Regions from separate parts of the Geobacillus sp. ZGt-1 genome, predicted to be linked through region 1. Evidence: predicted binding sites of a transcription regulator. Region 1 holds the regulator's gene; the other holds the start of a gene.
What was found. Region 1 encodes LexA, which represses DNA repair genes until DNA is damaged. Its sites were predicted from a motif close to CGAACATATGTTCG; they were not measured.

Region 1 (4,025 bases):
TTTTTCGCCAGTTCATTGATGCGGGCTAATTTATGTTTGGCAAGCATTGATCATCTTCTCCTATCTGCCATATTCTCACTCTGTTTTATCTTATCTGATCAACCGGGAAGATGGCAACGATGGCATCTTGGTTTCCTTTGCCCGCTCGCCGCTTTAGGGCCAGGCGCAGTACACGATCAACGCCGCCTTTGTTGCTCGTCCATATATTCCTGGTAACGCCGATGGACGGTCGCCTTGGACACCTCGTAGCCGAAGCTTCGCATCGTCGCGGCGATATCGGCAAACGTCAGTCCGCGCTCGCGCAAGCGGACGATCTCCTCAACCGGCAGATCGATTCGATCGCGCCCGGCGTTTTCGCCCCGGCGCCTTAGGTTCCGCTCCGGTCGGTAGCCGCTGGCGATGGCTCGCTGCATGCCACGCTTAATTTTGGCGTTATGTATTTTTCTTTGGTACTCCTCGACAATAGCGATGATGGATAACACCATCTCATCGGCCTCCGACAGCGGCATCTCCCCGCGGTGGCTGGCGCTGTATATTTTCACCCCTTGCTTTTTCAAGCAATGCAGCACCGCCATGCGCGCATGGCCGCGCCCAAGCCGCGTTTCATCTTGAATGAGCAGCACATCGACCTCGCCTTCCTCGCAAAGCGAAAGCAGCTCCAACACGCCGTCGCGGTCGGCTTCATAACCGCTCGCCTGCTCGGCGATCACTTTCACGACTTCAAATCCACACTCGGCCGCCAGCTGCTCGAGCTCATCTCGTTGCCTCGCGAGCGACGTTTCCTGTTCAGCTTTGTCCGTGCTGACGCGGCAGTAAATGACCGCCCTCATGGCCAATCCCTTCTTTCCATCACTGATTGACGGCCACCGAGCCGCCCTGCTTTGATTTTAACACAGGAATGACAATTTGTTCACCGGCGGCAAGACGCGGGCTCGGCAAATGGTTGACATCGACGACCCAGCGGATGAACTCATCAGGCGGCATATGGTGTTCCTGTTCGTACTGTTTTGCCAGCCCCCAAAGCGTATCGCCGGGAGCGACCGTGATCGTCACGTATTCTTTTTTATCGACCGGGCTGCTGGCGTAAACGAACCCTGCCAACACGAGCGCAAACAAAAATGAAAACAAAACATAGTGCAGCAACGTTTTCCTCATTCCCTCCCACCCTTTCTAGAATGTTTGTTCGCTTTCCTTCATTATAGCCAGGAACATTTGTTTGTGTCAATAAAAAACTCGAACCTATGTTTGTTTTTTCGTCTTCCGCATGGTATAATGAAGGCAAATGATGTGGCGAGAGGTGTGAAACAATGACGAAACTGTCAAAACGACAACAGCAAATTTTAGAGTTTATTAAACAGGAAGTAAAAACAAAAGGCTATCCTCCGTCGGTGCGGGAAATTGGGGAAGCGGTTGGACTGGCGTCAAGTTCGACGGTCCACGGGCATCTCGCGCGCCTAGAAAGCAAAGGGTACATCCGCCGCGACCCGACAAAGCCGCGCGCCATTGAAATTTTGGACAACGATATGGCCAAGGAGAGAGAAAAAGAGGAGATCATCTCGGTGCCGATCATCGGCAAGGTGACGGCCGGCCAACCGATTACAGCGGTGGAAAACATCGAAGGCTACTTTCCGCTGCCGAAGCGGCTCGCCGCCGGCGAGGAGCAGCTGTTTATGCTTGAAGTGATGGGCGACAGCATGATCGAAGCCGGCATTCTCGACGGCGACTACGTCATCGTCCGCCAGCAGTCATCGGCCAACAACGGCGACATCGTCGTCGCCATGACGGAAGACAACGAGGCGACGGTGAAGCGGTTTTTCAAGGAAAAAGACCACATCCGCCTGCAGCCGGAAAACGCCCATCTTGAGCCGATCATCGTCCGCGACTGCACGATTCTCGGCAAAGTGATCGGCGTCTATCGCCTGTTCGACTGACTCGTGCCGGCCTGCGCCCATAAAAAAGCTGCCCCGTTTTTTTCAGGGCAGCTTTTTTATGAATCAGTAGAGTTCCATATATTGGTCCAATTCCCATTGATGAACCGTTGTCCGATACATATCCCACTCAATTTCTTTCGCTTCGACGAAATGCTCGAATAAATGTTTGCCGAGCGCGTGAATCATCACTTCATCGGACTTCAAGTTTTCCAACGCTTCATGCAGCGTTGCCGGCAAATCGACAATGCCTTCTTCGAGCCGTTCTTCTTTCGTCATGACGTAAATGTTTCGATCCACTGGCGCCGGAGGAGTGAGCTTGTTGCGAATGCCGTCAAGCCCAGCGGCTAAAAGCACCGCCATGGCCAAGTATGGGTTGGCCGACGGGTCGACGCTGCGCACCTCAATGCGCGTGCTCATGCCGCGCGAAGCTGGAATGCGGATGAGCGGGCTGCGGTTGCGCGCCGACCAAGCGACGTAGCACGGCGCTTCATAGCCTGGAACAAGCCGCTTGTACGAGTTGACGGTCGGGTTCGTCACCGCCGTAAAGTTCGGCGCATGCTTCAGCACACCGGCGATAAACTGCCGCGCCGTATCGCTCAACTGCAAGTCGCCGTTCGGATCGAAAAAGGCGTTTTCACCGTTGCGGAACAGCGACAGGTTGCAATGCATTCCTGAACCGTTAATCCCAAAAATCGGCTTCGGCATAAAGGTCGCATGCAATCCGTGTTTGCGGGCGATCGTTTTGACGACGAGCTTAAACGTTTGAATGTCGTCGCACGCTTTTACGGCATCAGCGTATTTAAAATCGATCTCATGCTGGCCCGGGGCGACTTCATGATGGGACGCTTCGATTTCAAACCCCATTTCCTCAAGCTCGAGCACAATGTCGCGCCGGCAGTTTTCCCCAAGATCGGTCGGCGCCAAATCGAAATAGCCGCCGCGATCGTTCAGCTCCATCGTCGGGTGTCCTTTTTCGTCCAGCTTGAAAAGGAAGAATTCAGGCTCAGCTCCTAAGTTAAAGGCGTTGAAGCCAAGCGCCTCCATCTCTTTCAGCATCCGCTTCAAGTTATAGCGCGGACAGCCTTCAAACGGCGTGCCGTCCGGGTTGTAAATGTCGCAGATAAAGCGGGCGACTTTTCCTTTTTCTGAAGTCCACGGGAAAATGACGAACGTATCCAAGTCCGGATACAAATACATATCTGACTCTTCGATGCGGACAAATCCTTCGATCGACGACCCGTCAAACATAATTTTGTTGTTAAGCGCTTTCTCCAGCTGGCTGATCGGAATTTCGACGTTTTTGATCGTGCCCAAAATATCGGTGAATTGCAGGCGGATGTACTTGACATTTTCCTCTTTGACGATGTGTAGAATGTCGTCACGCGTATATTTTGCCATGTCCAAACTCCTCCCCGGCTCGGAAATCATTTTCCGTCATTAATGAAAGAAGCGAGCGAGATCTCCTTGGCGAAGCGATGCGCGCTGGAACCGCCCGGCCTGCAGCAATTCATTCCGCAAAATTTCGCGCAGTTCTTCGTCCGACAGCTTCGGTTTTCCTACTTTTTCGACTTTCTCCGCCTGCTGGTGGCGTCCTTCCTCCCGCGCGGCAAAAATTTGCTTAATGCCCGCCAAGTTGACGCCTTGGTCGATCAAATCTTTAATTTCCAGCAAGCGGTCAATGTCATTGAGCGAAAACAGCCTCCGGTTGCCTTCAGTGCGCGCTGGCGAAACGAGGCCGTGCTCTTCATAATAGCGGATTTGCCGAGCCGACAAGTCGGTCAGCTGCATCACAATCCCAATCGGAAACAATGGCATGGAACGACGAATTTGGCTGCTCATGCCAATTCCTCCTCGCTTTTGATACCTTTATTTTACCATAATGTTAGGAAATGAGTCAATGAAACGTGATGTTTCCTCACAAACAAATCAACCGCTGTTCAAGCAAACGCTGAATGGCGGAACAGACGGCGATTTTCACATGCGAATACGTCAATCCGCCTTGCACATACGCGACATATGGGGGGCGCAACGGCCCGTCGGCCGTCAACTCAATGCTTGCCCCTTGGACGAACGTGCCGGCGGCCATGATCACTT
Region 2 (12,256 bases), on a different contig from region 1:
TTGCACGGGAAGGGAAGCGGCAGGAAATTCAACCGCATCGCCTTCAAACAGGACAAGCTGCTTCGGAATTTGCCAATATTCCTTCATCGGTTTGGAAAAGGCGATGGCCGTCAATATACCAAGGAGAAGCACTCCTGCGATTTTTCGCGCCGTTTCTTTATTCAATGTCGTCCACTCTCCTCGCTCCCGCCTACACCATGCAAAAACGGTTACAGTTTTAATTTTGCCTGAACCGGGGAAAATATAATCGCCCTGTCGATAAAAAAGCTGCCCGGAATTGGATGGACTTGCATCCGGACAGCCGCGCGGCTTTTTGCTTATCTTTATGAAACACCGTAGTTCTCTTAAGGAAAGCGGGCGCCAAGGCAGAACAGGCAGGCGGAATCGGCCCGCTTTGAGAGGGATGCGCCTCCCCTCGACGAACAGGGGAAACAGGAATCAATGTTTCATTTTCGCCGCCAGTTCCAACAGCTCTTTGGCATGCCGTTTCGTCAATTCCGTCATCTCGACGCCGGAAATCATCCGCCCGATTTCTTTCACTTTCTCCTCCTCATTGAGCTTCCTCACGACTGTTTTCGTCCGTTCCCCATCCGTCTCTTTGGCGATCAACAAGTGCGTGTCCGCCATCGCAGCGACTTGCGGCAGATGGGAAATGCAAAGCACTTGCGACTGGCTGGCGATGCGGTAAATTTTTTCCGCCATTGCCTGGGCGACGCGTCCGCTGACACCGGTGTCGACCTCATCAAAAACAATCGACGTCACTCCTTGATGTTTGGAAAAAATCGTTTTCAACGCCAGCATAATGCGCGACAGCTCGCCGCCGGAAGCGACTTTGACGAGCGGTTTTAACGGCTCGCCGACGTTCGTCGAAATGTAAAACTCGACGACATCGATGCCATCTTCTTGGAACCTAACCGGCACGCCGTCGACCAAGGGGGCGTCAAGCGATCCTTCGCGCTTGGCAAATACGATGTCAAATTTCGTTTTGTCCATGTACAAGTCTTTCAGTTCTTGATGAATGCGCTCAATCAGGCGCCGGGCATATGTTTGCCGAACAGCGGTGACGTTTTTCGCCTCCGTGAGCAACTCGTCCGTCACCAGAGCGAGCTGCTGCTTAAGCTCATGCACATGCGTTTCGCGATTTTCGATTGTCTCGATTTCCTCGGCGATCGTCTCGGCATAGTGCAAAATATCGGCGATCGTCGCCCCGTATTTTCGTTTGAGCTGCCCGATTTCCGCGAGACGGCTTTCAATGGCATCGAGCCGCTCTGGGTCGTATTCCATCTCCTCAATTTGATCGCGCAGCTTGTACATGACTTCCTCGAGCAAATAGTAGCAGTTCGCCGTCGTTTCATGCGCATCTTTGAGCGCTGCATCCATGCCTGCGACGTCATCGAGATGGCGCATCGCCTCCCCGATGGAATCAAGCCCGCGTCCCTCTCCGGAGAGGGCCTCATAGCTTTTCTGCAGCGCGGTATAAATTTTTTGAAAATTGACGATGCGAACTTTTTCCTCCATCAGCCGCTCGTCCTCGCCCGGCTCGAGCGCCGCCTGCTCGATTTCACGCAGCTGAAACGTCAGCAAATCAAGCCGGTGCGCCATTTGCTGTTCATTTTCGCTCAGCTTTTTCAATTTGTTTCCGAGCTCCTCATACCGCTCGTAGACGGCGCGGTAGCGAGCAAGCGCCTCTGCCGCCTCTAGGCCGCCGAACTCGTCTAAAAGCGGCAGATGGCGGGACGGATCCATCAGTTCTTGATGTTCATGCTGGCCGTGAATATCAACAAGCGTCGCCCCGATGTCGCGCAGCACCGCCGTCGTGACGAGCTTGCCGTTAATGCGGCAGACGCTTTTGCCGTTGGCGAAAATATCGCGGCGCAACACGATCATGCCGTCGCTGGCGTCGATGCCAACGTCTGCGCATTTTTGCCAGCATGGATGGCGGTCATCATCAAGCAAAAACAGCCCTTCGATTTCCGCCTTTTCCGCCCCAAAGCGGACAAATTCAGCGGAGCCGCGTCCGCCGATCAACAAATGAATCGCGTCGATGATGATCGATTTGCCGGCTCCCGTTTCGCCGGTTAACACCGTCAGCCCTTTGTCGAACGACAACGAGAGCGACTCGATAATGGCGAAATTTTTAATCGACAGCTCGGCGAGCATTTCACCACTCCTTGCCTGTCCGATTGATTCCACTTTTGATTATAGCACGTATGTTCGGATTTGCAAACGAGGACCGCCCTGTCGTTCCGTCCTTGAACGTGGAACGGGAGCTGGGCCGGTCCTCGCCTAGAGCATGGACAACAGCTGGTCGGACACTTTTTCCGCATCTTTCGGAGTACGGCAGATGATCAGGCACGTATCGTCGCCGCAAATCGTACCGACGATTTCGTTCCAATCCAAATTGTCGAGCAAGACGCCGACGGCATGGGCGTTGCCCGGCAGCGTCCGCAACACAAGCAAGTTGCCCGTTCCGTCAAGCTTCACAAACACATCAACAAGCGCCCGCTTCAGCTTTTGCAACGGATTGAAGCGCTGGTCGGACGGAAGGCTGTACTTGTAGCGGCCGTTGGCCATCGGCACTTTGACGAGCTGCATTTCTTTAATGTCGCGCGAGACGGTCGCCTGGGTGACGTTAAAGCCAGCTTCTCTCAGCCGGTCGACAAGCTCGTCTTGCGTTTCAATGTCATGGTTCATAATGATTTCGCGAATTTTAATATGCCTTTGCCCTTTGTTCACATTGCGCCACCTCCCCGCTTTTCAAAGTGCAGAGCAGATTGTCCGTCCCGCCGACGCTATTTGCCGCTTGGCTCCACGCTCCCCGCCCGCAATCGGGCATGCGCCTCGCTCACCACGTCGGCGACGGATGCTGGCAGTCGGTTTTCTCCCTCCCGGTTTCCTCCAGGATAGGCAGCATGAAGCAAAAATTCAATATTGCCGTCGCCGCCGGTAATCGGTGAATACGTTAAATGAAGAACATCGAACCCTTCCGCGCAGGCGAATTGAATGATCGATTCGAGCACTTCCTCGTGAATGTTCGGGTCGCGAACAATCCCCTTTTTGCCGACCTTTTCCCTGCCGGCTTCAAACTGCGGCTTGACGAGCGCAATCACATCGCCGCCCGGCACCATGACCGTCTTGACGACCGGCAAAATGAGCCGCAGCGAAATAAACGAGACATCGATGACAGCTACTTCCGGCAGCCCTTTCGTAAACTGATCCGGCGTCACGTAGCGGAAGTTCGTCCGCTCCATCACAACGACGCGCTCGTCTTGACGCAGCTTCCAAGCAAGCTGGTTGTAGCCGACATCGACGGCATACGTCAGCTTCGCCCCATGCTGCAAGGCGCAGTCGGTGAAACCGCCGGTCGACGCGCCGATGTCAAGAACAATTTTATTTTCCACGCGAATATGAAACTCGCGCAACGCTTTTTCCAGTTTCAACCCACCGCGGCTGACGTACGGAAGCGGGTTGCCTTTCACCTCAAGCGGAATGTCAACCGGCACTTTTTCCCCGGGCTTATCGAGTCGAACGTCGTTTGAATAGACAAGCCCGGCCATGATCGCTCGCTTCGCCTTTTCCCGCGTTTCCGCCAGCCCTCGTTCGACAAGCAGCACATCGAGCCGTTCTTTTTTTCCTTTCATGTCTCAAGCCCTTTTCTGTTTTCTTGGCACCATCGTTTTGATGCGGTCGATGATATGGGTCGACGTCAGCCCGATTTCATTGAGCAGCTCGCTGACGCTTCCATGTTCGATAAAGCGGTCCGGGATGCCCATCCGTTCGATGACCGCTCCGTGATAACCATGATCATGAGCAAACTCCAACACAGCACTGCCAAAGCCGCCTTGCAGCACCGCCTCTTCGACCGTTAAGATCGGCAGGCGGCTCTCAAGCAGTTCGTGAAGCATCGCCACGTCCATCGGCTTCAAAAAGCGAGCGTTGACGACTTTCACCGATATGCCGTCTTTCGCCAGCTCGTCGGCCGCCTTAAGCGCCATCGAAATCGTCGTGCCAAACGTCAAAATCGCCGCATCGCAGCCGTCGCGCAACACTTCCCACGTGCCGATTGGGATTTCTTTCAGCTCCTCATCAAGCGGTACGCCAAGCCCGTTGCCGCGCGGGAAACGCATGGCGATTGGCCCGTCGTCGTAGCGGATGGCGGTGTACACCATGTGCTGTCCTTCGTTTTCGTCTTTTGGCATCATCAACACCAAATTCGGCACATGGCGCAAAAAGGCGATGTCAAACACCCCTTGGTGCGTTTCGCCGTCCGCCCCGACCAACCCAGCACGGTCAATGGCGAAAAAGACATTTAAGTTTTGCCGGCATACATCATGGACGACTTGGTCATAGGCGCGCTGCAAAAATGTCGAATAAATGGCCAAAAACGGTTTCATCCCTTGCGTCGCCAATCCAGCCGCGAGCGTTGTCGCGTGCTGCTCGGCGATGCCAACATCAAACATCCGATCGGGAAACTCGCTTGCGAACCCTTCCAGCTTCGAGCCGACCGGCATCGCCGGCGTAATCGCGACGATGCGCGGGTCGGTGCGAGCGAGCCGGCGCACGGTTTCGCTGACAAGCGCGCTCCATGACGGACCGGCCTCTTTCGTTTTGACAAAAGCGCCGGTTTCGATTTTGTACGGCCCTGTGCCGTGCCATGTGCCGACTTTGTCGTTTTCCGCCGGACTGTATCCTTTCCCTTTCTTCGTGATGACATGCACAAGCACGGGGCCTTTCATCTTCTTCGCATAGCGCAAGTTCTCAAGCAAATCCTCAAAATCGTGGCCGTCGACCGGGCCTAAATACGTAAACCCGAGCTCTTCGAAAAACACGCCGGAGACAAGCAAATATTTCAAGCTGTCTTTCAGCCGCTCGGCGGTCGCCGCCAGCTTGCCGCCGACCGCTGGGATGCGCTTGAGCAGCAGCTCCAGTTCATCTTTCACCCACTGGTATTTGCCGGCGGTGCGCAACCGACCGAGGATGTTGTGCAACGCGCCGACGTTCGGAGCGATCGACATTTCATTGTCATTTAAGATGACAATCATATCCGTTTTCTCATGCCCGATATGGTTGAGCGCCTCAAGCGCCATGCCGCCGGTGAGCGCCCCGTCGCCGATGATCGGCACGATGTATTCATCCGTCCCTTTCAAATCACGGGCGATCGCCATTCCCATCGCCGCCGACAGCGACGTCGAGCTATGGCCCGTTTCCCACACGTCATGCTCGCTTTCGCTCCGTTTCGGGAACCCGGACAGCCCCTTGTATTGGCGGAGCGTGTCAAACGCGGCGGCGCGTCCGGTCAAAATTTTATGCACGTATGACTGGTGTCCGACATCCCAAATGAGCTTGTCTTTTGGGCTGTCGAATTCGCGGTGGAGGGCGATCGTCAGCTCGACGACCCCTAAGTTCGGGCCGATATGTCCGCCTGTTTTCGACAACTTCTCAATTAAAAACCGCCGAATCTCGGCGCTTAACCGTTTCAGCTCAGGAATGGACATGTTTTTGACAACGCGCGGATGGTCAATTTTTGTCAAGTCCAACAAAGATCACTCGCTTTCATTCTGTCGTTCTCCGAGCCGTTTCTCCTCGTACAGGTAGTATTATTATACATGATCCGGCGCGAAAAATCGACTTTTCCCGCCAACGCAGCCCGTCACCACTAGGACGCGTTTTGTGGTGTATCTATAGAACTTGCGGCGGCCGCCCGGCGGAAAACAACCAAAAAAACAAGGCCGCCTCCGCCCCGCAGGAAAGCGAACAACGGGAACAAGAGGCGGCCGCCCCGCATCAGTGGTCGCGGACCGCGACAAGCTCGCAAATGTAGGCCAGCACCGCGTCATCGATTTTGGCTTGCTGCAAATGGCGCTTCGCGGCGTCAATGTGAAACGCCAGTTTCTCTTTAGCACCGCCTAGCGAAAGAAGCACCGGATATGTCGCCTTCTTGTTGTCGCGGTCGCTGCCGACTCGCTTGCCGATTTTTTCTTCCATTCCTTCAATGTCCAAAATATCGTCGCGAATTTGAAAGGCGAGGCCTAAATGTGCGGCGAACTCGTTGAGTTCGCGCGTCTGCCGACCATCGGCGCCGCCAAGCAGGGCGCCGGCGTGCACGCTGTATTGCAGCATTTTCCCCGTCTTATGGCGGTGGATGTATTCCAGTTCCGCAAGCGCCAGCGTTTTTCCTTCCGCCTCCATATCAGCCGCCTGTCCAGCGACCATGCCTTCCGGGCCGGCCGCCTTCGCGAGCTGCTCGATGAGCTGCAGCCGGACGGAAGGCGGAACGCGGTCGTCATCAACCTCGGCGATCAATTGAAACGCATACGTAAGCAAGGCGTCCCCGGCCAAAATGGCCATCGCCTCGCCGAACACTTTATGGTTCGTCGGTTTGCCGCGCCGCAAATCATCGTTGTCCATGCTTGGCAAATCATCATGAATGAGCGAGTACGTATGGATCATTTCAATGGCGCAAGCGACTGGCAGACCGATCGCCGGGTCTTTGCCAAGCGCTTGGATGGTCGCCAGCAACAAAAGCGGGCGGATTCGTTTGCCGCCGGCCTCAAGCGAGTAGGCCATCGCCTTTTTCAGCGTCTCCGGCCCACGAAGCCGCGCCATATAGGAGGAAAGCGCCGCCTCGACGGCCCGTTTTTGTTCGTTGAGAAACTGTTCAACCGAAAGCTGCGCCACCCGTCACTCCTCCTCCGGCGAAAAAGGGACAAGCTCGCCGTCTTCGCGCAGCATGTACTCCAACTGTTTCTCCACATGCTGCAATTTATCATGGCAAAGCTTGGACAGTTTCATGCCTTCTTGAAAAAAGGCGATCGCCTCCTCAAGCGGCACGTTCCCTTCCTCGAGCTTTTCGACGATTTCCTCCAGTTTTTTCATCGCTTCTTCAAACGTCATCTCTTTTTCTTCGCTCATACGTGTTTTTCCTCCACTCCCGTCACTTGACAATCGACTCGTCCGTCTTGAACTTGAATGGAAAGATGCTCGCCGATTCGAAGCTGGTTCGTTCGTTTCACGAGCTCGCCCTGCTCATTGTACACCAAGCTGTAGCCGCGCTCCATGATGCGAAGCGGACTGAGCGCCTCAAGCCGGGCGAGGTTGGAGCGAAAGCGGAACCGATGGCGCTCCACCGCGGTGCGCATCGCTTTTTCCAGCGCATTGGCGGCCGCCTTTTGCCGTTCTTTCATCCGCTCAAGCTCTGCAGCTGGATGGTGCCGCCATAGTCTCATGTCAAGCTCATGCAGCCGCTGACGATGTTTGTCGACGAGCCGTTCGCGTTGGCGGCTAAGCCTCTCAAGCAACGCATCAAGCTGCTGTTCTTTTTGTTCATAGAGCCGCTTGGGATAGCGGAATGCGTAGGATCCTTGCAGCCGGCGAAGCTGCTCTTTATCAGCGGCAAGCCGCTCTTTCATGGCGCGGATGAGCCGCCATTTCCGCTCGGCGAGCCGCTCAGCGAGCTCCCCAACATGCGGCGCCGCCATCTCAGCTGCTGCCGTCGGCGTCGGCGCCCGCAAATCGGCGACAAAGTCGGCGATCGTAAAATCTGTTTCATGGCCGACAGCGGAAATAATCGGTATTTTTGAGGCGAAGATGGCGCGGGCGACGATTTCTTCATTGAACGCCCACAATTCTTCGATCGAGCCGCCGCCGCGGCCGACAATCAGCACATCAACCTCGCCGAACGCATTCGCCCGCTCGATGGCGCGCACGATGGAGGGCGCCGCCCCGTCCCCTTGAACGAGCGCTGGAAACAAAATGACTTTAGCGAGGGGATAGCGGCGGCGAATCGTCGTCATAATATCGCGCACCGCCGCTCCAGTCGGCGATGTAACGACGCCGATGCAGCGAGGGAAAGCTGGAAGCGGCTTTTTATGGACCGGCGAAAACAACCCTTCCGCCTCGAGCCGCTGCTTCAGCTGTTCGTAGGCTAAATAGAGGCTTCCGACACCTTCCGGCTGCATTTCTTTGACATAAAGCTGATAGTTGCCGTTCGGTTCATAGACGGAAATTTCCCCGCGCGCGAGCACGTTCATCCCATCTTCAGGGCGGAACGGCAAATGCTGGTTGTAGCCGGCGAACATGACGGCGGCAATGCGTCCTTGGCTGTCTTTCAACGTAAAATACATATGGCCGCGCGAATGCTGCTTAAAATTCGAAATCTCGCCCTTCACCCATAGATCGCGCAAATGCGGGTCGACATCGAACTTGCGTTTGATGTACTTCGTCAACGCCCCGACCGTCACATATTTCACTTCCACTGATCCTGCCCTCACTTTGCGGCCAGCTGCCGTGCCGCTTCAATCGTGTTGTGCAAGAGCATTGTAATCGTCATCGGCCCGACTCCACCCGGCACCGGCGTAATATAGCCAGCCACTTCTTTCACAGCGTCAAAATCGACATCGCCGCACAATTTGCCGTTCTCAAGCCGGTTGACGCCGACGTCGATGACGACCGCCCCGGGCTTGATGTGTTCCGGGCCGATGAGGCGCGCCTTGCCGACAGCGACGATCAAAATGTCCGCCTGCCGAGTGATGGCGGCCAAATCCGGCGTTTTCGAGTGAGTGTAGGTGACGGTGGCATGTTCGCGCAAAAACAGCTGGCCAACCGGTTTGCCGACGATGTTGCTTCGGCCGACGACGACGACGTGCTTGCCGGCGATGTCAATGCCGGCCGATTGCACCATCACTAAAATGCCATGCGGAGTGCAAGGGAGAAACGCCCGTTGGCCGATCATCATTTTTCCGACATTGATCGGGTGAAACCCATCGACATCTTTTTCCGGTGCGATCGTTTCAATGACCGACCATTCGCAAATGTGATCCGGCAGCGGCAGCTGCACTAAAATGCCGTGCACCGCCGGATCGACGTTTAACTCGCGGATTTTCGCAAGCAGCGTCTCTTCGTCGATCGCCGCCGGAAACGTGTAAAGGAACGAGCGAATGCCGACCTCGGCGCACGCTTTTTGTTTTCCTTTTACATACGAATGCGATGCCGGATCGTCGCCGACTAGAATGACGGCCAGCCCCGGCTCAACGCCGTCCGCTTTCAACTGTGCGGCTTCATCCGCCAATGCGGTGCGAATCGTCCTCGCCATCTCCGTTCCGCTAATGATTTGTGCTGTCATCGTGTTTCGTTCCCCTCTCCTCGTTCATCGTTCGATATCTGCCCGCGATGCAGCCGGTTTTATTTTTGCAGCGCCGCCTTCACTTTCGAAAGCACGCCGTTGACAAAACTTCCGGATTTCCAATCGCCGAATTTTTTCGCCAGCTCGACCGCCTCATCGAGGCTGACGCTTACCGGCACATCATCGGCGTATTTCATCTCGTACGTCGCCATGCGCAAAATGGCGCGGTCAACGTTGGCGACGCGTTCAAGCGTCCATTTTTCCAAATTGGCGCGCAACAGCTCGTCAATCTCCTCCTGGTGCTCGACGACGCCAAAGACGAGCTGGCGCAAAAACGGGTCGATGTCGCCGCCGCCCGTGACATTGTGGAGCGCCTCGTCTGGTGGAATGCGTCCGACATCGATTTGAAACAGCGCCTGCAACGCCTTTTCCCGTGCTTCATGCCGCTTCATGGCGGTCCCCCTTTCCAAAAAAACGAACATTCACAATGAAATCATATCATATTTTTCGGAAAAAGCCAGCCTTTTCCCACAAATCATTCGCGCTGCCGTTGGTTGCGCCATAACGGCCTCGTTCATTACAATAACAAACTTTGGCCAAAAAAACAAAAAGGCAGCCGCCGAAAAAGCAACTGCCTTGCGAGATCACTGTTCGACCACGCCTTGTTCCTGCTTGCCGCCCTCAAACTGGATGCCGACGATATGAACGTTCACTTCGCTCGCCTCGAGGCCGGTCATGTTCCAAAGCGCCTGGCGCACATTTTCCTGCACCTTTTTCGCCACGTTCGGAATCGATGCGCCAAACTGGACGAGGCAATAAAGATCGATGACGACGCCGTCGTCGCGCAAATCAACCTTGACGCCTTTGCCATGGTGTTTCTTTCCAAACCGCTCGGCGACGCCGGCGGCAAAATTGCCGCGCATTTGCGCGATGCCGTCGACTTCTGACGCCGCGATGCCAGCGATCACCTCAATCACTTCCGGTGCAATTTCCACCTTGCCGAGCGCCGGGTACACTTGCTCTGTTTCAAAGACATGCTCAGACATAAGGCACCTCCTATTCCGCCTTCATAATATCATATAACTCCAAAAACTTCGTATTAAACTCACCGCTTTGAAAATTCTCATGCTCCATTAATTTTATGTGGAACGGAATCGTTGTATGAATGCCTTCGATGATAAACTCCGAAAGCGCCCGTCTCATGCGGGCGATCGCTTCCGCACGCGTCGGCGCATGAACGATCAATTTGGCGATCATCGAATCATAATACGGCGGGATCGTATAGCCTGGATAGACGGCGGAATCGACGCGCACGCCCGGGCCGCCCGGCGGCAGGTACATGGCGATTTTCCCCGGCGACGGCATAAAGTTTTTCGCTGGATTTTCGGCGTTGATCCGGCACTCGATCGCCCAGCCGTTAAACGTGACGTCCTCTTGGGTGATCGACAGCTTTTCACCGGCGGCGATGCGGATTTGCTCCTTGACCAAATCGACACCGGTGATCAGTTCAGTGACCGGATGCTCGACTTGAATGCGCGTATTCATCTCCATGAAGTAAAATTGTTTGTTCCGGTGGTCATAAATAAATTCAACCGTACCGGCGCCGGTGTAGTTGACCGCTTTCGCCGCCTTGACCGCCGCCTCGCCCATCTTCCGGCGCATCTCGTCGTCAAGCGCCGGCGACGGCGCTTCCTCGACCAGTTTTTGCAGCCGGCGCTGGATCGAGCAGTCGCGCTCACCGAGATGAATCGTATTGCCGTACGAATCAGCGAGCACTTGAATTTCGACATGGCGGAAATCTTCGATATATTTTTCAATATAGACGCCTGGGTTGCCAAACGCCGTCGCCGCTTCCTGCTGGGTGATGTTGATGCCTTTGACGAGCTCGCCTTCGTCGCGGGCGACGCGGATTCCTTTCCCGCCGCCGCCGGCCGTCGCTTTAATGATGACCGGATAGCCGATCTCTTCGGCAATCGCCCGCGCCTCATCAAGGCTTTCGATAACCCCGCGCGACCCAGGCACGATCGGCACCCCCGCCTCGCGCATCGTCTCGCGAGCGATGTCTTTAATGCCCATTTTTGCAATCGCTTCCGGACTTGGGCCGATAAATGTCACGTTGCATTCACGGCACAGCTCGGCGAACGCTTCATTTTCCGCCAAAAACCCGTAACCGGGGTGGATGGCGTCACAGCCAGTCAGCGTGGCGACGCTCATAATGTTTGTGAAATTTAAATAGCTGTCTTTCGAAGCGGTCGGCCCGATGCAGTACGCCTCATCAGCCAGCTGCACGTGCAAGGCGTCGCGGTCGGCTTGCGAAAAGACAGCGACCGTCTCAATCCCAAGCTCGCGGCAGGCGCGGATGATGCGGACGGCGATTTCCCCGCGGTTCGCCACCAACACTTTTTTGATCATCGTCCGTTCTCTCCCTTATTCAGGCTTGACTAAAAACAACGGCTGGCCATATTCGACGAGCTGGCCGTTTTGCACCAACACCTCGACAATTTCGCCATCGACTTCCGCTTCAATTTCATTAAACAGCTTCATCGCCTCGATGATGCAGACAACCGTGTCTTTTTTCACCTTGTCGCCCGGCTTCACATACGGCGGCTTGTCCGGCGCCGGCGCTGCGTAGAACGTGCCGACCATCGGCGAAGTAATTTGATGCAAGTTGCCTTCCACAGCCGGCTTTTCTTCTTTGACCACCGGCGTTTCCGCTTTCGGTGCCGGCGCTTCTGAGGCCGCTGCTTGAACGGGAGCAGCTGCCGAAGCCGGTTCGACCGCTGCCGGAGCGGCAGGCGCCGGCGGCGCGACCGCCGTCTGTGCGGCCGCAGCCGACGCAACGGCGACAGCAGCCGTTCCTTTTTTCATATGTACTTTTGTTTCGCCTTGTTCGTATACGAATTCGTCAATTGAGGACTGGTCGACCAAGCGGATCAATTCACGGATTTCTTGAATTTTCATCGATCTCACACCTTTCTCCAAGTATCGTGCAGCCCGTTCCTTTCTGGCGGTGCCTAAACGTGTCCATAACGATTATACACACAACAGTAGGACAAACAAAAGACTTTTCCGCAAAAAAAGAAGCTGCCCTAAAGAGCAGCGCGTTCATCCAGCCGGCTGAAACTCAACCGTCAC

Region 2: recN (DNA repair protein RecN) is a predicted target of LexA. The motif match lies at 2,204-2,217, and genes of this name have one in related genera.

The regions. Positions count from the first base shown of each region.
Region 1 covers NZ_LDPD01000013.1:319,489-323,513, reverse strand. Annotated here, with positions in the region: partial or broken gene VU18_RS19430 (DUF896 domain-containing protein) at 1-47, opposite strand, end outside; gene VU18_RS05810 (recombinase family protein) at 177-830, opposite strand; gene yneA (cell division suppressor protein YneA) at 850-1,155, opposite strand; gene lexA (transcriptional repressor LexA) at 1,308-1,931, shown strand; gene glnA (type I glutamate--ammonia ligase) at 1,995-3,329, opposite strand; gene VU18_RS05790 (MerR family transcriptional regulator) at 3,369-3,770, opposite strand; partial or broken gene VU18_RS19425 (methionine gamma-lyase family protein) at 3,847-4,025, opposite strand, start outside.
Region 2 covers NZ_LDPD01000023.1:278,248-290,503, forward strand. Annotated here, with positions in the region: partial or broken gene spoIVB (SpoIVB peptidase) at 1-165, opposite strand, end outside; gene recN (DNA repair protein RecN) at 439-2,160, opposite strand; gene ahrC (transcriptional regulator AhrC/ArgR) at 2,287-2,736, opposite strand; gene VU18_RS10100 (TlyA family RNA methyltransferase) at 2,793-3,641, opposite strand; gene dxs (1-deoxy-D-xylulose-5-phosphate synthase) at 3,645-5,537, opposite strand; gene VU18_RS10110 (polyprenyl synthetase family protein) at 5,785-6,678, opposite strand; gene VU18_RS10115 (exodeoxyribonuclease VII small subunit) at 6,682-6,912, opposite strand; gene xseA (exodeoxyribonuclease VII large subunit) at 6,909-8,255, opposite strand; gene folD (bifunctional methylenetetrahydrofolate dehydrogenase/methenyltetrahydrofolate cyclohydrolase FolD) at 8,267-9,121, opposite strand; gene nusB (transcription antitermination factor NusB) at 9,181-9,573, opposite strand; gene VU18_RS10135 (Asp23/Gls24 family envelope stress response protein) at 9,766-10,167, opposite strand; gene accC (acetyl-CoA carboxylase biotin carboxylase subunit) at 10,178-11,533, opposite strand; gene accB (acetyl-CoA carboxylase biotin carboxyl carrier protein) at 11,549-12,082, opposite strand; gene VU18_RS10150 (SpoIIIAH-like family protein) at 12,227-12,256, opposite strand, start outside.